2 linked regions of the Pelodictyon luteolum DSM 273 genome follow. The protein of the gene in region 1 binds, or shares a complex with, the protein of each later gene. Links are inferred from orthologs where the notes say so. Each region holds a gene or a part of one and is shown in the gene's direction. Other genes may lie near its edges.

Region 1 (6,225 bases):
ACCTCTCGGCCGAATATTCCGGGACGGTGAGCTTCATCGGTGCACGAGAGGGTGAGATGGTCGAAGCGGGCCAGTCGATCCTTTCCTTTGAGAGTCCGCGTCCCGAGTTTGCCGTAAAGGAGGCCCGGGCCGCCCTGAGGGAACAGGAGGCCGCCATGAAGGATGCCGAGCTGGATTTTTCACGAAAAGAGAACCTGTTCCGGGAGGGCGCCGTCTCGCGCCAGGATTTCGACCGGGCGGAAAAAGTCCGGGTGCAGGCCCGTGAGCTTAAGAGCCAGAAGGAGTTCCGGCTGAAAATGGTCGAAGATGACCTGAAAAAACTGACAGTTCGCGCCCCGTTCAGGGGAGTGCTGACCCTGCAGGACGTGAAGACGGGCGATTATGTCTCTTCGGGTACCCTTGTGGCAACGGTGGTCGACACCAGCGGGTACGCGGTCGTTGTCGAAATCGATGAACTCGATGTTCCGCGGATCCGGCCTGGCCAGAAGGCGGCAGTGGTGTTCGATGCATACCCCGAGCGCCGTTTTTCGGCTTCAGTGTCCAGAGTGGTGCCGATGACGGACAGGGTGACGAAAACCTCGAAGATCTATCTTGTAGCCGACATGCCGAAGGGCGCGGTGCAGGGGGGCATGACGGCGACGGCCAACATCATATACAACGTCAAACAAAAAGCGCTCCTCGTTCCGAAAGGCTCAGTGTTCCGGGATGGTGCCGACAGCTATGTGTGGAAACTCGATGAGGGCCGGCTGAGGAAGCAGCCGATCCGGATCGGGGCCTCGGACCTCACCTATGTTGAAGTGCTCGAGGGACTCAAGGATGGTGACCTGGTGGCATCGGTTCCCGAAGATCGGTTCCGCGAGGGGATGGTGGCGCATGTGCCAGCCAGCCCGAAATCCTAGAATGCATCCCATCCCGCGAGCCCGTTGCATAACCTGACGCTCATCATCATCTGCTTCCTTCTGGGCATAGCCGCCAGAAAGCTCGGCCGCATGCCTGCCGATACTTCCTCCGTCTTCAACAGCTTCATCATCCATGTGTCGCTTCCGGCGCTGACCCTGCTCTATGTGCACGACCTCCGGCTTACGGGGGATGTCGCCGTTCTGGCCTCGATGCCATGGCTGCATTTCATGCTCGCAGCGGCGTTTTTTCTCGTTGCCGGCAAAGCACTCCGCCTACCCCGGAAAACGGTCGGCGCCCTCATCCTGACCGGCGGGCTCGGCAATACCTCGTTTCTGGGCCTTCCGATGATCGAGGCATTCTACGGACGTGAAGGCATTGCCCACGGCATCATCGTCGACCAGCTTGGTTCGTTCATGGTGCTCTCGACCCTCGGCATCACGGTTGCCGGCATCTATTCAGAGGGGCGCCCTTCAATTCCGGCCATCCTGAAGCGCATCATCATCTTTCCGCCGTTCATCGCGCTCCTTCTGGCGCTCTTCCTCATGCCCGTTGTCTATCCGGCATGGCTGGTTGCCGTGCTCGGCCGCCTTGGCGACACGCTTGCGCCGCTGGCGCTTTTTTCGGTAGGGTTTGCGTTCCGTCCCGGTCATCTCGAGGGAAACGGGCGGAACCTCTCGCTCGGCCTCGGCTTCAAGCTGGTGCTTGCGCCGCTTGTGCTCGCAGTGTTCTATCTGGGGATTGTCGGGGTGCGCGGTCCGGGGGTGGAGGTGATGCTGTTCGAAGCAGCGATGCCGCCGATGATAACCGCTGGCATCATTGCCGCAGAGCATGACATCAACCCGCCGCTTGCCGGGTTGATGGTTGCTCTTGGCATCATTTTTTCCTTTGTGACGCTGGCTCTCTGGAGTATGCTTCTCGGAAACGTCTGATCTGGGTGGGTTACCACTCGTTGTGGTTTACTTCCGTACCCATGAGCTTATCGTGGATAGCTTTGGCAGCCGTACGCCCTGCGCCCATGGCGAGGATGACGGTGGCGCCGCCGGTGACGATGTCGCCGCCGGCATAGACGTTCTCTTTTGAGGTCGCCATGGTGTTGATGTCGACGATGATGGTGTCGCGCTTGCTGACCTCGATGTCGGGAGTGGTCTGCTTGATGAGCGGGTTCGAGCCGTTGCCGATGGAGATGACTGCCATGTCGAGCGGAAGGACGAACTCGGAGCCCTCTACAGGAACGGGGCGGCGGCGGCCGGAATCATCGGGTTCGCCGAGCTCCATCTTGATGCATTTCACGCCGGTCAGCCAGTGGCGGTCGTTGCCGAGGAACTCAAGCGGGTTCATGAGAAGGAGGAACTCGATGCCCTCTTCCTTCGCATGGTGGATCTCCTCGACCCGCGCAGGCATCTCGGCTTCCGAACGGCGGTAGACGATGTAGGCGTGTTCGGCTCCGAGCCTTTTTGCGGTGCGGACCGCGTCCATCGCGGTGTTGCCTCCGCCGAAGACTGCGACGTTCTTGCCCCTGCAGTCGAACACCGGAGTGTCGCTGCCGGCGGGGAAGTCATAGGCCTTCATGAGGTTGACGCGGGTGAGGAACTCATTGGCCGCAAGCACGCCGACGAGGTTTTCGCCGGGGATGCCCATGAACCAGGGAAGTCCTGCGCCGACGCCGATGAAGACGGCATCGAAGCCCTCTTCCTCAATCAGTTCGTCGATGGTGACTGAACGGCCGACAACCACGTCGGTCTGGAATTCCACGCCCATTTTCTTGAGCCCCTCAATTTCCGTTTTCACGATTTCTTTGGGAAGGCGGAACTCAGGGACGCCGTACATGAGCACGCCGCCGAGTTCGTGGAGCGCTTCGAACACCACCACCCGGTGGCCCTGGCGGATCAGGTCGTTTGCGCAGGAAAGTCCTGCAGGGCCGCTGCCGATGACGGCGACTTTCTTGCCTGTCGGTGCCTTGATGGCGGGAAGATCCGGTTCACCGTGCTCCCGCTCCCAGTCGGCGACGAAGCGCTCGAGGTTGCCGATGGCAACAGGCGCGTGTTTCTTGCCGATGACGCAGGCCTTTTCGCACTGGTCCTCCTGCGGGCAGACCCTGCCGCAGACGGCGGGAAGGACGTTGTCTTCTTTGACTTTTCTGGCTGCACCAAGGAAGTCGCCGTCGGCGACCAGCTGTATGAATTCGTCGATCTTGATGTTCACCGGGCATCCCTGGATGCAGACGGGGTCCTTGCACTGGATGCAGCGGAGCGCTTCCTGCTGGGCAAGTTCAGGGGTGTAGCCGAGGTTGACTTCGCGAAAGTTGGTGCTACGGACCTTGGGGTCCTGCGCCGGCATCGGCTGGCGGGGAATGGCCAGGCGTTCTTTGTTCGTGATATGTTTTGCGTCCATAGGTGTGTTCTGTTGGAAAATGATTGAGCGCTCTGCCGTTATTGCCGTCCGGGTTACTTATCCATGTGCAGATGGCAGCGGTGGCTTGTGCCTTCAGCCGACTCTTTCTCTTCAGAGAGGTAGATTCTGTTGCGGTCGGCGAGGTTGGTGAAGTCAACCTCATGGGCATCGAACTCCGGTCCGTCGACGCAGGCGAACTTGATCTCATCCTTTACCGTGACCCTGCAGCCGCCGCACATGCCGGTGCCGTCGACCATGATGGGGTTGAGGCTGACAACGGTCTTTATGCCGTAAGGGCGGGTAACTTCGGCTATGGCCTTCATCATCGGGATGGGGCCGATGGCAAGTACATAGTCGATCTTGCGGCCGGAGTCGATGAGCTCCTGCAGTTTCTGGGTGACGAAGCCGTGGAAGCCGTACGAGCCGTCATCGGTGGTGATGTAGGCTTCGTCCGAGACTTCCTTCATCTCATTTTCGAGGATGACGAGATCTTTCGAACGGGCTCCGTTGATCGTGATGACGTGGTTGCCCGCCTCTTTGAGGGCGACTGCGGTCGGGTAGGCAATGGCGGTGCCGACGCCGCCTCCGATGCTGACTGCCGTTCCGAAGTTCTCAATGTGAGACGGTGTGCCGAGGGGACCGACGATGTCAGCGATCGATTTTCCGGCCTCCAGCATATTGAGTTCCCTGGTGGACTTCCCCATTCCCTGGACGATGAGGGTGATGGTGCCCTTTTCGGGGTCTGAACCGGCAATGGTCAAGGGGACCCGTTCTCCATGCGAGGTGACGCGCAACATAATAAACTGACCGGCTTTTCTCTTTTTGGCGATCCTCGGCGCCTCAATTTCCAATTTTTTGATATTTTCAGCTAAGAAAATTGAGGAAACAATTCTATACATTGGTTCGTCGGTTTCGTATGGGTTTATGGAGTCCGGTACTTTTTTTCGGCGGGGCGCAAAAGCTAACATAATACGGATTAAAAATTGAATTAAAAAATGGGGTTGGACAGCGGCTCCTGCCGCCCTTCCCGGGGATCGCGTGCACATGGTGTTTATAGCTGATTACGGCGCCGGTAACCTCCGTTCGGTGCAGAAGGCCTTCGATTATCTCGGCATTCCGGCAACCGTCAGCAGCGATCCCGCCAAAATGGCCGGCTGCAGAAAGGTCGTGCTTCCGGGTGTCGGTGCATTTGGTCAGGCCATCGAGGCGCTCGACCGTCTGGGGTTCACTGATGCCCTTTCTGAGCATGTTGACAAAGGCGGCCATCTTTTCGGCATCTGCCTCGGTATGCAGCTCATGCTCTCCGATAGCGAAGAGATGGGTTCGCACCGCGGCCTCGGTCTCATTCCGGGCAGTGTCCGCCATTTCCAGAGCGACTCTGACAAGATTCCCCAGATCGGATGGAACTCCATCGACCTCAAGCAGGAGAGCGTCCTCTTCCGGGGCATTGCGGACCACTCCTTCTTCTATTTCGTACACTCATACTACTGCGATCCTCTGGAGGCCTCGAGCATTGCCTCGACGACCTGGTTCGCGGGAAAAAACTTTTGTTCAGCCATTGAAAAAAATGGTATTTTTGCGGTGCAGTTTCACCCCGAAAAGAGCTCCGAAGCTGGTTTGCAGGTGCTTCGGAATTTCGCGGAGTGCTAGCATCTGCTCCCCTTTTTAACCTATGTATTGCTGCGACCCGCCATGCTGATTATTCCCGCTATAGACATAAAGGACGGAAAGTGCGTCAGGCTGACGAGAGGCGATTTCAGCCAGCAGAAGATCTACCTTGACAATCCGCTTGACATGGCCATCATCTGGCGCAAGCAGAACGCCAAGATGCTCCATATCGTCGACCTCGACGCTGCCCTGACAGGCGAGATGGTCAATTTTGAACGCATCCGCCAGATTGTCGAAGAACTCGATATTCCCGTCCAGGTCGGCGGCGGCATACGTTCTGCCGATGATGTGAAGCGCTACCTCGATATGGGGGTCGGACGGGTAGTCATCGGCTCTGCGGCTGTGACGAACCCCGAACTGGTTCGCGAACTCATGAAAACCTGGCGCGCATCGAAGATCGTTGTCGGCATCGATGCCGTGAACGGCGTGCCGAAGATCAAGGGTTGGACCGAGAGCGCCAATCTGAAGGACTTCGAGCTGGCCCAGAGGATGAAGGACATGGGCATCGAGCGCATCATCTACACCGACATCACGCGCGACGGTATGCTCCAGGGTGTCGGTTACGAGACCACCAGGCGCTTTGCCGAACTGGCAGGCATGAAGGTGACTGCCTCGGGCGGCGTGACCAATTCCGAGGACCTCCGGCGCCTTGCCGGTCTGCAGTACTGCGGAGTCGATTCGGTCATTATCGGAAAAGCCTTTTACGAGTGCAATTTCCCGTGCCAGGAACTCTGGTATAATTTCGAAGAGGGCATCTGCCTCGACCACAACTTTTCGACGGCCCGCAAGAGGTAGTTCCGCAGCCGTTCCCCCAACCGAAGCATTCCCCCCGAGAGAGATGCAGGAACTCGCGTTGCAGCAACAGATCGAAGCGGTGATCTTCGCCTCCGAGGAGGCGGTGACCCTGCAGACCATACGGCAGGTGACCGGTACCTCCCTCGACTCGGGCGAGCTGCAGGAGATCATTGAGCGGCTGAATGCCGAGTATCTGGAAACGGGGCGAACCTTCCATATCCACCGGCTCGCCGGCGGCTACCGGTTCCTTTCGAGGGAGGAGTATGCGGAGTTGCTGAGGAAGCTTGAGTCGCCAAAAATCCGGCGCCGTCTGTCGCGTTCCATTCTCGAAGTGCTCTCCGTCATCGCCTACCACCAGCCGGTGACAAAAAGCTCCATACAGGAGATCCGGGGGGTGAGCCCCGATTATGCCATAGACCGCCTTCTGGAGCGCGAGCTCATCGAAGTGCGGGGCCGTGCCGATTCCCCCGG
Region 2 (5,400 bases), 190 kb from region 1 along the record:
GCCCGGTTTTTCACGGCATAAAAAACCGAGCGGTCTTCGAGCGGGGAAATGTTGCCGAGCTGCGGCAGCTTGCGCGGTGAAAACGCCCCGAGCCCGGCAGCTAGCAGCAGCGCCCTTGAGACAAAGGTCCTGCCGGAGGCGGTCACGACCTGAAAATCCCCGTTTTCGAGCTTCCTGTAGCTAATCACTGTTTCACCCAGAATCACCTCTGGCCCGTACCGTTCGGTCTGCTTCCAGAGGCTGTCGACCAGCCCTGCGGCTGGGACTTCAGGGAAACCTGCGACATCGTAAATGTGCTTTTCGGGGTACAGCGCCGAAAGCTGACCTCCGAGCTGCGGCATGCTTTCGATGATCCTGCAGCTGATATTGTTCATGCCGCACTGGAATGCGGCGAAAATGCCCGTGGGCCCCCCACCGATGATGGTGAGGTCCAGTATGCCGTCGGGAGAAACGCGTTGTAGTGTCATTGGGATGAAGCCCGGGTTACTGATTTGCTGCACCGGCATCTCCCGAACCGCCGGTTCGGGATTTTTTCAGATAGATCATTCCTTCCGGATCAACCATCCCGTAGAGGATGGTGATCAGATGTTCCCCTTCATCCAGTTCGTGGATTTCGACATGTTCGGCATCCCGCTTCGGGACCTGGCTGCCGGCGTTGTCCCTGAAATAAAAAACCGCACGTACGCCTCCGTGGGGAGTTTCACCCACGAACTCATAGTTGCCGTCTTCAAGTTCCAGAAGCGCACAGCCGGGAGTACCCGCCGCAATGGGGCAGGAGGCACACTGGGAGTAAAAACCCTCCACAGGTTCGGCAAAATCACAGACAGGGAATTTCATAACGGGGTTCTTTCATTTTTCTTCAGCTGGATTGGGTGCCAGCAAATATAATATTTACATTGCTTTTTTTACTGTCGCAGGCCTCCATCAAGGGGGTTTTCCTGCCGACGGTCTTCATTCATAAGATTCTGGAGTTTTTCAAGGGATGCTGGCAAAACGGATCATCCCCTGCCTTGATGTGCGCGACGGCAGGGTTGTAAAGGGCATAAATTTCGAGGGGCTGAGGGATGCGGGCTCGATTCTCGAGCAGGCGCGCTTCTACAACAATGAGCTGGCCGACGAACTGGTTTTCCTCGACATTTCCGCTTCGCTGGAATCACGCAGAACAACGCTGGAGGAGGTGCTGAAAGTTTCCGGAGAGGTTTTCATCCCCCTGACCGTCGGCGGCGGAATCAACTCCGTGGAGCGGGCCCGGGAGGTCTTCCTCCACGGGGCCGACAAGGTATCGGTCAACACCGCTGCCGTCAAGGAACCGGAGCTGATCTCGCGCATCGCCGAAAAGTACGGTTCGCAGGCGGTTGTGGTAGCCATTGACATCAAGAAGGTCGACGGCCGCTACATCGTACACACCCATTCAGGCAAACAGCCGACAGCGTATGAAGCGCTTGAATGGGCGCTGAAAGTACAGGAACTCGGCGCAGGGGAGATCCTGCTGACGAGCATGGACCGTGACGGCACCAAAGAGGGTTACGACAACGACAGCCTCGCCCTCATCTCCACTGCGGTGCATATCCCGGTCATCGCCTCGGGAGGAGCAGGCTCACTCGAACATCTCTATGACGGCTTCACCAAAGGTCACGCCGATGCGGCCCTGGCCGCCTCTATTTTCCATTTCCGGCAGCACTCCATCCGCGAAGCCAAACAGTACCTACGGGACCGGGGCATCACCGTCAGGCTTTGAGTGCGTCCGGCTCAGGGCCATAGGCACGTATCGATTTGATCTCAAGACGGAACGCACCGGAGTGCTCCTTCGAAATAAGTACTCCGATCTGCACGATCGAAGCAAGCTCAAGGGGCTCAGCATCCTCTATCACCCTCCCGCGGAATGATGCCGTAAACGCATTGAACGGCAGGTCGACCTCCTGCCACCCTCCGGCAACCGTCTGGAAATCGCTCCGGTAAACGATGCCGTCGTACCGGTCATCGTTACGGATCCGGAAACTGTATCTCCGTCCGTCTCCTTTGACGAGCAGCCGGATGCCCAGGAACCCCCTGAAATCGCGCTCTTTGAGGAATGTCCGGACGGAGGCGAATCCCCCGCTGTTGCGCGTGGAAAGCACTCCCTCGAAAACACCCGCCCCATCATCACCGCGTTGGAAACGGCTCTCTGAAACCCCGCCCATCACCTCATCATCCACGCTGTGCCACTTCAGGCATTGAGGGTTCGTAAAATCGCAAATTACCCGTTCCTGCATGCAATTGCTGATTGAGGTTATTGAGCTGTTATAGAAATATTATCGATGCGATATTCTGCGCCATGCCGCAGCTTGAATCTCTCCTGCTCTTGAAGATTCTTAGGAATAGTAGGGCGCACATTTGTATTTTCACAGGAATAACAACGGCGAACTGCCACCAAACGATCCCGCAATGCACCCGATACTGTCCGCCACCCGCTACCTTGTGCTCATAGCCGTCGCATCACTGTTTGCCGGCACCATAACGATCCTCGTCTATGGAACCCTCTCAGTAGGAAGCCTCATCCTTGACGCACTCTCTTCAGGCACGATTTCGCCGAAAGGAGGAAAAAACCTGGTGCTCGGCTTTATCGAGAACGCTGATCTTTTTCTCGTTGCAACAGCCCTCTACATCATGGCGCTCGGCCTCTACGAACTGTTCATCGACGACACCGTCCCCATGCCCGAATGGCTGCAGATCCATACCCTTGACGACCTCAAGGACAAGCTGGTCGGGGTGATTGTGGTCGTGATGGCGGTACTCTTCCTCGGCCATGCGGTGACGTGGCACGGCGAAAGCACAATTCTCTACCTCGGAGGCGCCATCGGAGCCGTCATCGCCAGTCTGGCCCTCTTCAACGGGCAGAAAAAAAAGAAGGACCCGAAACCCTGAAGGACTATCTTCTGACCTAGAACCACTTCCTCGTCCTGAAAAAAAGGATCATACCGATGAAAATCGAGCCCATGAGCCCGAGGACCCCGAAGTAACCCCACGGCCATCCCAGCTCGGGCATGTAGCGGAAGTTCATGCCGTAGACTCCGGCGATGAAGGACAGCGGCATAAACACGGTAGCGATGATGGTGAGCACCTTCATGATCTCGTTCATCCGGTTGTTTGCGATGGCAAGCCACGTGTCGTACATCCCGATGACGATGTCGCGATAGGTCTCAACGGTCTCGATGACAAGGACGATATTGTCGAGGATGTCCCTGAAAAACGGCCGGGTCGCCTCGTCGTCGATCACCCGGTACCGGTCGCGGCCGATGCTGCTGATGATTTCACGGAGGGGCCAGACTGACTTTCGCAGGAGGATCAGTTCCTTTTTCAGGGTGTACATCGCCGGCAGCGATCCACTGCCGACCGTATCGGTCAGTTCGTCGTCCAGCGTTTCAATCCGGTTCTCGAACTGCTCGAGAACCGTGAAGTAACTGTCGACTACCGAGTCGACGATGGCATAAGCCAGATAATCCGCGCCCTTTTTCCGGACATTGGTGCCGGGGTTTTCCAGCCGCTCATAGAGCGATTGGAACAGCAGGCCCGGGCGTTCACGGAAACTCAGTACGAACCCTTCCCCGATGACCAGTCCCAGCTGCTCTTCCGACACATCACCACCATCGCCTTCAAGCTCCAGCGTCTTGAGCACAAGAAAGAGATAGCGATCGAAATCCTCGATTTTCGGCCGCTGCAGGGTATGCAGGATATCTTCCAGCGTCAGGGGATGAAGGCCGAAGAGCGTGCCTGCCTCCTCGACCAGCCCGACATCGTGCAGTCCATCGATGTTCACCCAGAGCACCTCGCCCTCCCGACGGAGCGCCACGGCCTCCCGGATGGTCCCGGCAGAGGCGCGCCGGACGGACTCCTGGCTGTAGCTGAATACGGTGATTGCCGGATCCTGCATTTTCCGCCCTCCGGTATGCACAAGCGATCCCGGGGCCGTACCGAGAGTGCCGGCCATACCGCTCATGACCTTTTTCATCGGCCGCCGCAGGGCAGTGGCTCTGGCTGGTTGACATTGTTTTTTTCGAGCATGCTTCATAAGCCATCGGTTGAGGGTTTCAGGGTACGGGTCCACTGCCAGTTGCGGACTTCGGGCAGGTCTTCACCGTGGGTACGGATATACTCATTATGGGCGATCAGCATGTCACGCACATACTGCTTCACATAGGCCGCTTTCTGACGAAGCCGCGGCACCCGCTCCACCACGTCGGCCACCAGATGGAACCGGTCGAGATCGTTGCGTACGACCATATCGAAAGGGGTGCTCGTGGTCCCCTCCTCCTTGTATCCGCGCACATGAAGGTTGTAGTGGTTGGTCCGGCGGTAGGTCAGCCGGTGGATGAGCCACGGGTATCCGTGATACGCAAAGATGATCGGACGGTCAATGGTGAAGATGTCATCGAAGTCCCTGTCCTTCAGGCCGTGGGGGTGTTCTTCCGGCGGCTGCAGGGTCATGAGATCGACGATGTTGACCACCCTGATCTTCAGATCCGGGATTTTCTCCCTGAGGATGTCTACCGCCGCAAGAGTCTCAAGGGTTGGGACGTCACCAGCACAAGCCATCACCACGTCGGGGTCGCCGTCCAGGGTATCGCTGGACGCCCACTCCCAGATTCCGATGCCGCAGGTGCAGTGACGGACGGCCGATTCCATGTCCAGCCACTGCCAGGATGGCTGCTTGCCGGCAACGATGACGTTGATGTAATCGCGCGAACGGAGGCAGTGGTCGGTGACGGAAAGCAGGGTATTGGCATCCGGCGGCAGGTAGACGCGTATCACATCGGCCTTCTTGTTGACCACATGGTCGATGAATCCGGGGTCCTGATGGGAAAAACCGTTATGATCCTGGCGCCATACGTGCGAGGTGAGAAGATAGTTGAGCGAAGCAATAGGCCGCCGCCAGGGGATTTCCTGCTTGCATACTTTCAGCCACTTTGCATGCTGGTTGAACATCGAATCGACGATGTGGATGAATGCCTCATAGCAGGAAAAGAATCCATGCCGACCCGTCAGGAGGTACCCCTCGAGCCACCCCTGGCAGGTATGTTCCGAGAGGATCTCCATGACACGCCCGTCCGGCGCCAGATGGTCATCATAATCCATGACCTCATCCATCCAGGTCCTGTCAGTCACCTCGAACAGGAAGCCAAGGCGGTTCGAGGCCGTCTCGTCAGGGCCGAAAACCCGGAAATTGGCCGCCGCCATATTCTCCTTCATGACATCGCGAAGGAACGCCCCCGCAACCCTTGTGGCCTCCGCCTCGACAGCACCGGGAGATGGCACCATGACGGCGAAGTCACGGAAATCATGCATCATGAGATCTCTCAATAGCAGCCCGCCGTTGGCGTGCGGGTTGTCACCCATCCGCCGCTTTCCCTTCGGCGCAAGTGC

The links. Proteins that work in one complex are often made in the same cells at the same time.
Region 2: the proteins of hisH (region 1) and hisF are in contact, whole or in part, in a crystal structure (PDB 6RU0), measured with the Thermotoga maritima proteins. The link is inferred for Pelodictyon luteolum DSM 273 from one-to-one orthologs. Residues at the interface, in WP_004080484.1 of Thermotoga maritima: Asn15, Arg18, Arg22, Arg117, Leu118, Pro119, His120, Met121, Gly122, Trp123, Asn124, Asn134, Gly135, Tyr136, Tyr138, Val140, Tyr158, Glu180, Lys181, Ser182, Ser183, Lys184, Ile185; in WP_004080486.1 of Thermotoga maritima: Met1, Leu2, Ala3, Arg5, Ser40, Glu41, Asp45, Glu46, Ala70, Glu71, Ile73, Asp74, Ile75, Pro76, Phe77, Asp98, Lys99, Ser122, Gln123, Glu161, Thr195, Leu196, Asn247, Arg249, Glu251.

What each region holds. Positions count from the first base shown.
Region 1 is NC_007512.1:1,896,506-1,902,730, reverse strand. What follows is about bases 3,230-6,138. They hold hisH (imidazole glycerol phosphate synthase subunit HisH), read left to right. Parts: upstream 3,230-4,335; coding sequence 4,336-4,941; downstream 4,942-6,138. Other genes in these bases: scpB (SMC-Scp complex subunit ScpB), read left to right, coding at 5,798-6,138; hisA (1-(5-phosphoribosyl)-5-[(5-phosphoribosylamino)methylideneamino]imidazole-4-carboxamide isomerase), read left to right, coding at 4,984-5,754; PLUT_RS08740 (sulfide/dihydroorotate dehydrogenase-like FAD/NAD-binding protein), read right to left, coding at 3,345-4,190; gltA (NADPH-dependent glutamate synthase), read right to left, coding at 3,230-3,291. Outside these bases: PLUT_RS08755 (efflux RND transporter periplasmic adaptor subunit), read left to right, coding at 1-899; PLUT_RS08750 (AEC family transporter), read left to right, coding at 924-1,829; more of gltA, read right to left, coding at 1,840-3,229; more of scpB, read left to right, coding at 6,139-6,225. UniProt on the Escherichia coli protein: IGPS catalyzes the conversion of PRFAR and glutamine to IGP, AICAR and glutamate. The HisH subunit catalyzes the hydrolysis of glutamine to glutamate and ammonia as part of the synthesis of IGP and AICAR.
Region 2 is NC_007512.1:1,705,577-1,710,976, forward strand. What follows is about bases 1-2,860. They hold hisF (imidazole glycerol phosphate synthase subunit HisF), read left to right. Parts: upstream 1-982; coding sequence 983-1,738; downstream 1,739-2,860. Other genes in these bases: PLUT_RS07850 (NAD(P)/FAD-dependent oxidoreductase), read right to left, coding at 1-467; PLUT_RS07855 (hypothetical protein), read right to left, coding at 484-837; PLUT_RS07865 (CIA30 family protein), read right to left, coding at 1,728-2,252; PLUT_RS07870 (YqhA family protein), read left to right, coding at 2,425-2,860. In the rest of the region: more of PLUT_RS07870, read left to right, coding at 2,861-2,904; magnesium/cobalt transporter CorA, read right to left, coding at 2,921-3,988; PLUT_RS07880 (phosphoketolase family protein), read right to left, coding at 4,045-5,400.